Regions from separate parts of the Bacillus pacificus genome, predicted to be linked through region 1. Evidence: a T-box and tRNA genes for the amino acid it is inferred to sense, from the RefSeq annotation. Region 1 holds a T-box; the other holds one or more tRNA genes.
The links. A T-box is a leader RNA that pairs with one kind of tRNA and senses whether it is charged. The one in region 1 lies ahead of leuS (leucine--tRNA ligase), so its partner is inferred to be a tRNA-Leu.
Positions count from the first base shown of each region.

Region 2: it has a tRNA-Leu gene. The T-box ahead of leuS (leucine--tRNA ligase) is inferred to sense a tRNA for this amino acid. The anticodon was not compared.

Region 1 is NZ_CP086328.1:613,905-618,297, reverse strand. It holds gene LMD38_RS03215 (GNAT family N-acetyltransferase) at 1-60, shown strand, start outside; gene leuS (leucine--tRNA ligase) at 86-2,494, opposite strand; T-box leader at 2,560-2,779, opposite strand; gene LMD38_RS03205 (MDR family MFS transporter) at 2,968-4,161, opposite strand.
Region 2 is NZ_CP086328.1:476,357-480,749, reverse strand. It holds partial or broken gene LMD38_RS02495 (IS4 family transposase) at 1-28, shown strand, start outside; tRNA gene LMD38_RS02490 (tRNA-Glu) at 129-200, opposite strand; tRNA gene LMD38_RS02485 (tRNA-Ser) at 207-297, opposite strand; tRNA gene LMD38_RS02480 (tRNA-Asn) at 305-379, opposite strand; tRNA gene LMD38_RS02475 (tRNA-Ile) at 387-463, opposite strand; tRNA gene LMD38_RS02470 (tRNA-Gly) at 474-544, opposite strand; tRNA gene LMD38_RS02465 (tRNA-Lys) at 558-633, opposite strand; tRNA gene LMD38_RS02460 (tRNA-Thr) at 644-719, opposite strand; tRNA gene LMD38_RS02455 (tRNA-Phe) at 734-809, opposite strand; tRNA gene LMD38_RS02450 (tRNA-Asp) at 822-897, opposite strand; tRNA gene LMD38_RS02445 (tRNA-Met) at 899-975, opposite strand; tRNA gene LMD38_RS02440 (tRNA-Ser) at 1,003-1,095, opposite strand; tRNA gene LMD38_RS02435 (tRNA-Ile) at 1,113-1,189, opposite strand; tRNA gene LMD38_RS02430 (tRNA-Met) at 1,194-1,270, opposite strand; tRNA gene LMD38_RS02425 (tRNA-Ala) at 1,291-1,363, opposite strand; tRNA gene LMD38_RS02420 (tRNA-Pro) at 1,379-1,452, opposite strand; tRNA gene LMD38_RS02415 (tRNA-Arg) at 1,463-1,536, opposite strand; tRNA gene LMD38_RS02410 (tRNA-Leu) at 1,540-1,628, opposite strand; tRNA gene LMD38_RS02405 (tRNA-Gly) at 1,645-1,719, opposite strand; tRNA gene LMD38_RS02400 (tRNA-Leu) at 1,749-1,829, opposite strand; tRNA gene LMD38_RS02395 (tRNA-His) at 1,852-1,927, opposite strand; tRNA gene LMD38_RS02390 (tRNA-Thr) at 1,937-2,012, opposite strand; tRNA gene LMD38_RS02385 (tRNA-Val) at 2,017-2,092, opposite strand; rRNA gene rrf (5S ribosomal RNA) at 2,097-2,212, opposite strand; rRNA gene LMD38_RS02375 (23S ribosomal RNA) at 2,315-4,393, opposite strand, start outside.

The DNA of each region.
Region 1 (4,393 bases):
GAAAACTTAGATGAAGGGGATCCTGAAATTATTTTCTACACAAAAAAGCTCAGAGCATAAGCGCTCTGAGCTTTTCTTTCATACATTAGTTTGCAACAACGTTAACAAGTTTTCCAGGAACTACAATTACTTTACGAACTGTTTTCCCTTCAATTTGGTCCTTAATTGCTTCAAGTGCAAGTTGTTCCATTTCTTCTTTTGATGCGTCTTTACTCATTGTTAGTTTTGCGCGAACTTTACCCATAACTTGAACAACGATTTCAACTTCATCTTCTACAAGTTTAGACTCATCAAATGTTGGCCAGCTTGCATATGTGATTGTTTCATTGTATCCAAGTTTGCTCCATAGCTCTTCCCCGATGTGAGGTGCAACTGGTGCAATCATTTTTACGAAACCTTCTACATATTCTTTCGGAAGTGTTTCAGCTTTGTATGCATCGTTGATGAATACCATCATTTGAGAAATCGCTGTGTTGAAGCGAAGCTCTGCATAGTCTTCTGTTACTTTCTTCACTGTTTGGTGGTAAGCTTTTTCAAGCTCTTTATTTGGTGCATCAGTAATTTTCTCACTTAATTCACCGTTATCTTGAACGAATAGACGCCATACGCGGTCTAGGAAACGACGAGCTCCGTCAAGACCATTTTCAGACCAAGCGATTGAAGCATCTAATGGTCCCATGAACATTTCGTATAGACGAAGTGTATCTGCACCGTGGCTTGCTACGATATCATCAGGGTTTACAACGTTACCTTTTGATTTACTCATTTTCTCGTTGTTTTCACCTAGAATCATACCTTGGTTGAATAATTGTTGGAACGGCTCTTTCGTTGGAACTACACCGATATCGTATAATACTTTATGCCAGAAACGAGCATATAGTAAGTGAAGTACAGCGTGCTCTGCTCCGCCGATATAAATATCAACTGGAAGCCATTGTTTTACTTTTTCAGGATCTACAAGTGCTTCGCTATTGTTTGGATCGATGTAGCGTAGGTAGTACCAGCAGCTACCAGCCCATTGTGGCATTGTGTTCGTTTCACGACGACCTTTTTTACCAGTCTCAGGATCAACAACATTTACCCACTCGTCAATGTTAGCAAGTGGTGATTCACCTGTACCTGAAGGACGGATGTTGTCTGTTTTCGGAAGAACTAATGGTAATTCTTCTTCTTTTACAGCTGTCATTGTGCCATCTTCCCAGTGAATAACTGGAATTGGCTCACCCCAGTAACGTTGACGGCTGAATAACCAGTCACGTAGACGGTATGTTACTTTTTGATTTCCTGCGCTCGTTACTTCAAGCCATTCAATCATTTTTGCGATTGCTTCTTCTTTATTTAAACCATCAAGGAATGCTGAGTTTACGTGTTCACCATCACCTGTGTATGCTTCTTTCGTAATGTCTCCGCCTTTTACAACTTCCTTCATCGGAAGATTGAACGTTGATGCGAATTCATAGTCACGCTCATCATGAGCTGGAACTGCCATTACAGCACCTGTTCCGTAAGTTGCAAGAACGTAATCAGCGATCCAGATTGGTAATTTCTCACCATTTACTGGGTTAACTGCGTAAGCACCAGTGAATACACCAGTTTTCTCTTTCGCAAGTTCTGTACGCTCTAAATCACTCTTCATTTTTACTGAATTAATGTAAGCTTCTACAGCTTCTTTTTGTTCAGCAGTTGTAATATCAGCAACAAGTGCATGTTCCGGAGCAAGTACACAGTAGCTTGCACCGAATAGTGTATCAGGACGCGTTGTGAAAACTGTGAACTTCTCGTCTGTACCATCGATATTGAAGTGTACTTCGGCACCTTCAGAACGACCGATCCAGTTACGTTGCATATCTTTTAAGCTTTCTGGCCAATCAAGCTCATCTAGATCTTCTAATAGACGATCTCCGTAAGCTGTAATTTTTAACATCCACTGTCTCATCGGACGACGCTCAACTGGATGTCCACCGCGCTCACTCTTACCGTCAATGATTTCTTCGTTTGCAAGTACTGTACCAAGTGCTGGGCACCAGTTTACAGGTACTTCATCAACGTAAGCTAAGCCTTTTTCAAATAGTTTTAGGAAGATCCATTGTGTCCACTTGTAGTAGTTTGGATCTGTTGTATTTACTTCACGGTCCCAATCGTAAGAGAAACCTAATGATTTAATTTGGTTACGGAATGTATTAATATTATGCTCTGTAAATTCAGCTGGGCTGTTTCCAGTATCAAGTGCATATTGCTCTGCTGGAAGACCGAATGCATCCCATCCCATTGGATGAAGAACGTTATATCCTTGCATACGCTTCATACGAGATAAAATATCTGTTGCTGTATAACCTTCTGGATGTCCTACGTGTAAGCCTGCACCTGATGGATATGGGAACATATCTAGTGCATAAAATTTTGGTTTTTCTGTCTCATCTGGCGTACGGAATGTTTTATTCTCTTCCCAGTACCCTTGCCACTTCTTCTCAATTTCTTGATGATTAAAGCTCATGAGATACCCTCCTTGAAATTCTATTTATTTTCACCGCCCAAAATACAAAAAACCTCTCATCCCTAGAAAGGGACGAGAGGTTATAGATTCCCGCGGTACCACCCTAAATTAATGTACAAATATACATTCGCTTAGATCCGTAACGTGGATTAACGGCAATTGCTACTATTAGTTTCACAACTGCAACTCAAAGGCGAGTTCATAACGAAACGTGGATTGACTTGCACCGACCGTCAACTCTCTAAACCAGCTTCTATTACTACTACTCCTTCTCACTGTTATTACACATATGAGTTAATTTGAACTACCCTCCACTCAGTATCTCTAAAGAGCTTACTTAAAGCGGGGCTTCTCGGTTAATCGTTACTTTTAATAACTAACGAATTCGTCTTAAGACAGCCGAGCTATCTCCCTTGTTCTAAAGGTTGTTTTATTTAAATATATTCTAAAACATGTGAACATGTTCCGTCAAACTAAACTGCAATTTTTTCTTCAACTGTTTCTTCTACTTTTACTCGTTTATCATAAATACTCGTTGCGATAAGCGCTACTACAAGCATTACCATGATTGCTATAAACAATACTTCCATATTGTATAAATCCACAATTGCTCCGCCAACGACCGGCCCGAACATTTTCCCTACAGTCGCCGCACTATTTACAACACCTTGATAAAATCCTAACTTATCTTTTGGCGCAAGTATATTTGCAATCGTTGGAACTGCTGGCCATACGAATAACTCACCTATTGTTAATGTTACCATCGCAACGAGGAACATCGTAAATTGCTGCGCTTGACTTAAAATAATGAATGAAGCCGCAAAAATGATGATTCCGATCATAATTTGTTGTTTTAAAGAACGCTTCATCCAGCGAATTAGCATACTAACTAGCGGCTGCGCACAAACGATCATCGCTCCGTTTATCGTCCATAATAAACTATAGTGACGAAGGCTAATGTTTAATTCTTGCATATGTGTTGCAATCGCTCCTTGCCACTGTACGTATGTAACCCAGCATAAAGCATATGCTACACATACGATAAGAAGTGCTTTGAATCCAGGTGTAAGCGACCAACCTTTTTTCGTTTCCACTTCTTTTTGTACTCCTGGCTCTTTCTTGTCTTCCATACCACGGAATCCAATAAAAGCAATTAAGAAGAAAACAAAGTATAAAATAAAGTTCGCTAAGAAAATATAATCAAAACGATACGATGCAACTAATCCACCACACGCTGTTCCAATCGCAATACCAACGTTTTGTCCAACATACATCGCATTAAATGCTCGTCTTCCGCCCTCTGGCCAAACCGTACCAACCATCGCATACATCGATGGGAAGACCATTCCAGAACCAAAACCGATTAACGCTAGCCACACAACGTATAAAGGCCAACCGTGGAAGAACACAAGACCTAAAATCGATACGAGTGTAATGACAATCCCTACTAAAGTTGATTTATAACCGCCCCATTTATCAAATAAAACACCGCCGAGCAAGTTTCCGATTACACCAGTAAGCGAGTTGATCATTAATACCATTCCGGCCACAGATAAAGATTTTCCTAGGTGATCATGCAAATAAATTGTATTAAAAGGCCATAAAAAAGAAGCACCTGTGACATTAATAATCATCCCAGCTACTAATAGCCATACTTTCCTTGGCATAGTCTCCCCTCCTATTCTATTTTTTCGTTCATCTATAACAGTAAAATTGTAGTCGTTTTTAAATAGGAAGGCAACTGATTAATAGTTGATGAAATTCAGATAATGGTTTGTCGGTAAATGAAATTATATTGATTGCTGTTTGAAAATATATCGGCGATTTTGGAAATATATCAGCGATTATTAAGATATATCGACGATTCTCGAAATATATCAGCGATTATTAAAATATATC
Region 2 (4,393 bases), 140 kb from region 1:
CTCTGTATTCCCAACTGTAACAGCGAATACTTCATCTTTCTTTTAATTCATAAAAAAAAGCAGACTATCCAAAGGCTACTTTTACACAACAAAAAAAGAGATAGCAGATTATGCTATCTCTTTTAGTATGACCCGTACGGGATTCGAACCCGTGTTACCGCCGTGAAAGGGCGGTGTCTTAACCACTTGACCAACGGGCCAATTACTGGCAGAGAAGAAGGGATTCGAACCCTCGCACCGCGTTCGCGATCTACTCCCTTAGCAGGGGAGCCCCTTGAGCCACTTGGGTACTTCTCTATAAATATGGCTCCGCAGGTAGGACTCGAACCTACGACCGATCGGTTAACAGCCGATAGCTCTACCACTGAGCTACTGCGGAACAATTATGGTGGGCCTAAATGGACTCGAACCATCGACCTCACGCTTATCAGGCGTGCGCTCTAACCAGCTGAGCTATAGGCCCATAATTGAAAAGCGGGTGAAGAGAATCGAACTCTCGACCAGAGCTTGGAAGGCTCTTGTTTTACCACTAAACTACACCCGCATTAAATTGTAAATGGTGAGCCATGAAGGACTCGAACCTTCGACCCTCTGATTAAAAGTCAGATGCTCTACCAACTGAGCTAATGGCTCATTTTGAAAGTGGTGCCGGCTAGAGGACTTGAACCCCCAACCTACTGATTACAAGTCAGTTGCTCTACCAATTGAGCTAAGCCGGCTTGCGACTTCAAAATGGTGGCTCGGGACGGAATCGAACCGCCGACACGAGGATTTTCAGTCCTCTGCTCTACCGACTGAGCTACCGAGCCTTTATGTAAAAATGGCGGTCCCGACCGGGGTCGAACCGGCGATCTCCTGCGTGACAGGCAGGCATGTTAACCACTACACCACGGGACCTTGGTTGCGGGGACAGGATTTGAACCTGCGACCTTCGGGTTATGAGCCCGACGAGCTACCAGACTGCTCCACCCCGCGACGATCAAATATTTACTTTAGAAAAAATGGAGGAGGTAGAGGGATTCGAACCCCCGCGCGACTCTCGCCGCCTGTCGGTTTTCAAGACCGATCCCTTCAGCCGAACTTGGGTATACCTCCGAGATATAAACTTCTAATGGTGGACCTTGTAGGACTCGAACCTACGACCGGACGGTTATGAGCCGTCTGCTCTAACCAGCTGAGCTAAAGGTCCTTTATGGTAGCGGCGGAGGGGATCGAACCCCCGACCTCACGGGTATGAACCGTACGCTCTAGCCAGCTGAGCTACACCGCCATAAATGATATTAAGATAAGTGGAGCCTAGCGGGATCGAACCGCTGACCTCCTGCGTGCAAGGCAGGCGCTCTCCCAGCTGAGCTAAGGCCCCATGTTTTTGGGAATATCGGGAAGACAGGATTTGAACCTGCGACCCCCTGGTCCCAAACCAGGTGCTCTACCAAGCTGAGCCACTTCCCGTTAATAAAAGCGCGCCCGAGAGGAGTCGAACCCCTAACCTCTTGATCCGTAGTCAAACGCTCTATCCAATTGAGCTACGGGCGCATATGGTGCCGAGGGCGGGGGTCGAACCCGCACGGTGGTTACCCACCGCAGGATTTTAAGTCCTGTGCGTCTGCCTGTTCCGCCACCCCGGCATGTCATATTGAAAATTGGAGCGGAAGACGGGATTCGAACCCGCGACCCCAACCTTGGCAAGGTTGTATTCTACCACTGAACTACTTCCGCAAGACATGTATGAGTTATTTAATTAAAAGTGCGGGTGAAGGGAGTCGAACCCCCACGCCAAAGGCGCCAGATCCTAAGTCTGGTGCGTCTGCCAATTCCGCCACACCCGCATATTAATTTATTTAAGAAAAATGGGGCGACTGATGGGAATCGAACCCACGAATGCCGGAGCCACAATCCGGTGCGTTAACCACTTCGCCACAACCGCCATAATTTCTGGTGCCGACTAGAGGACTTGAACCCCCAACCTACTGATTACAAGTCAGTTGCTCTACCAATTGAGCTAAGTCGGCTAAATGGTGGAGGATGACGGGATCGAACCGCCGACCCCCTGCTTGTAAGGCAGGTGCTCTCCCAGCTGAGCTAATCCTCCATTTGCCTGGCAACGTCCTACTCTCACAGGGACAATGTCCCAACTACCATCGGCGCTAGAGAGCTTAACTTCCGTGTTCGGTATGGGAACGGGTGTGACCTCTCTGCCATCATTACCAGACTGTATTCATTTAAGACAAGAATTATTGTAACTCATTTAACTTTTAAAGTCAACAAGTTTTTTATATTCTTTCAAAACTAGATAACATTTGCTACATATTATATGGTTAAGTCCTCGATCTATTAGTATTCGTCAGCTCCACATGTCACCATGCTTCCACCTCGAACCTATCAACCTGATCATCTTTCAGGGATCTTACTAGCTTACGCTATGGGAAATCTCATCTTGAGGGGGGCTTCATGCTTAGATGCTTTCAGCACTTATCCCTTCCGCACATAGCTACCCAGCTATGCCCTTGGCAGAACAACTGGTACACCAGCGGTGCGTCCATCCCGGTCCTCTCGTACTAAGGACAGCTCCTCTCAAATTTCCTACGCCCACGACGGATAGGGACCGAACTGTCTCACGACGTTCTGAACCCAGCTCGCGTACCGCTTTAATGGGCGAACAGCCCAACCCTTGGGACCGACTACAGCCCCAGGATGCGATGAGCCGACATCGAGGTGCCAAACCTCCCCGTCGATGTGGACTCTTGGGGGAGATAAGCCTGTTATCCCCGGGGTAGCTTTTATCCGTTGAGCGATGGCCCTTCCATGCGGAACCACCGGATCACTAAGCCCGACTTTCGTCCCTGCTCGACTTGTAGGTCTCGCAGTCAAGCTCCCTTATGCCTTTGCACTCTACGAATGATTTCCAACCATTCTGAGGGAACCTTTGGGCGCCTCCGTTACACTTTAGGAGGCGACCGCCCCAGTCAAACTGCCCACCTGACACTGTCTCCCGGGTCGATAAGACCCGTAGGTTAGAATTTCAATACAGTCAGGGCGGTATCCCACCAGCGCCTCCACCGAAGCTAGCGCTCCGGTTTCAAAGGCTCCCGCCTATCCTGTACAAACTGTACCAAAATTCAATATCAGGCTACAGTAAAGCTCCACGGGGTCTTTCCGTCCTGTCGCGGGTAACCTGCATCTTCACAGGTACTATAATTTCACCGAGTCTCTGGTTGAGACAGTGCCCAAATCGTTACACCTTTCGTGCGGGTCGGAACTTACCCGACAAGGAATTTCGCTACCTTAGGAACGTTATAGTTACGGCCGCCGTTTACTGGGGCTTCAGTTCAGAGCTTCGCTTACGCTAACCCCTCTCCTTAACCTTCCAGCACCGGGCAGGTGTCACCCCCTATACTTCGCCTTACGGCTTCGCAGAGAGCTGTGTTTTTGCTAAACAGTCGCTTGGGCCTATTCACTGCGGCTTTCCGTTAAGAAAGCACCCCTTCTCCCGAAGTTACGGGGTCATTTTGCCGAGTTCCTTAACCAGAGTTCTCTCGCACACCTTAGGATTCTCTCCTCGCCTACCTGTGTCGGTTTGCGGTACAGGCACCTTTATCTCGCTAGAAGCTTTTCTTGGCAGCGGGGAATCAAAGACTTCGCTCCATAAGGAGCTTCCCCATCACAGCTCAGCCTTTACGATAAGCGGATTTGCCTACTTATCAGCCTAACTGCTTGGACGTGCACAACCAATCGCACGCTTCTTCTATCCTTCTGCGTCCCTCCATTGCTCAAACGATAAAGAGGTGGTACAGGAATATCAACCTGTTGTCCATCGCCTACGCCTGTCGGCCTCGGCTTAGGTCCTGACTAACCCTGAGCGGACGAGCCTTCCTCAGGAAACCTTAGGCATTCGGTGGACGGGATTCTCACCCGTCTTTCGCTACTCATACCGGCATTCTCACTTCTAAGCACTCCACCAGTCCTTCCGGTCTGACTTCACTGTCCTTAGAACGCTCCCCTACCACTGATACCATTGGTATCAATCCGCAGCTTCGGTGGTGTATTTAGCCCCGGTACATTTTCGGCGCAGAGTCACTCGACTAGTGAGCTATTACGCACTCTTTAAATGGTGGCTGCTTCTAAGCCAACATCCTAGTTGTCTAAGCAACTCCACATCCTTTTCCACTTAATACACACTTTGGGACATTAGCTGGCGGTCTGGGCTGTTTCCCTTTTGACTACGGATCTTATCACTCGCAGTCTGACTCCTAAGGATAAGTCATTGGCATTCGGAGTTTGACTGAATTCGGTAATCCGATGAGGACCCCTAGTCCAATCAGTGCTCTACCTCCAAGACTCTTACACTTAAGGCTAGCCCTAAAGCTATTTCGGGGAGAACCAGCTATCTCCA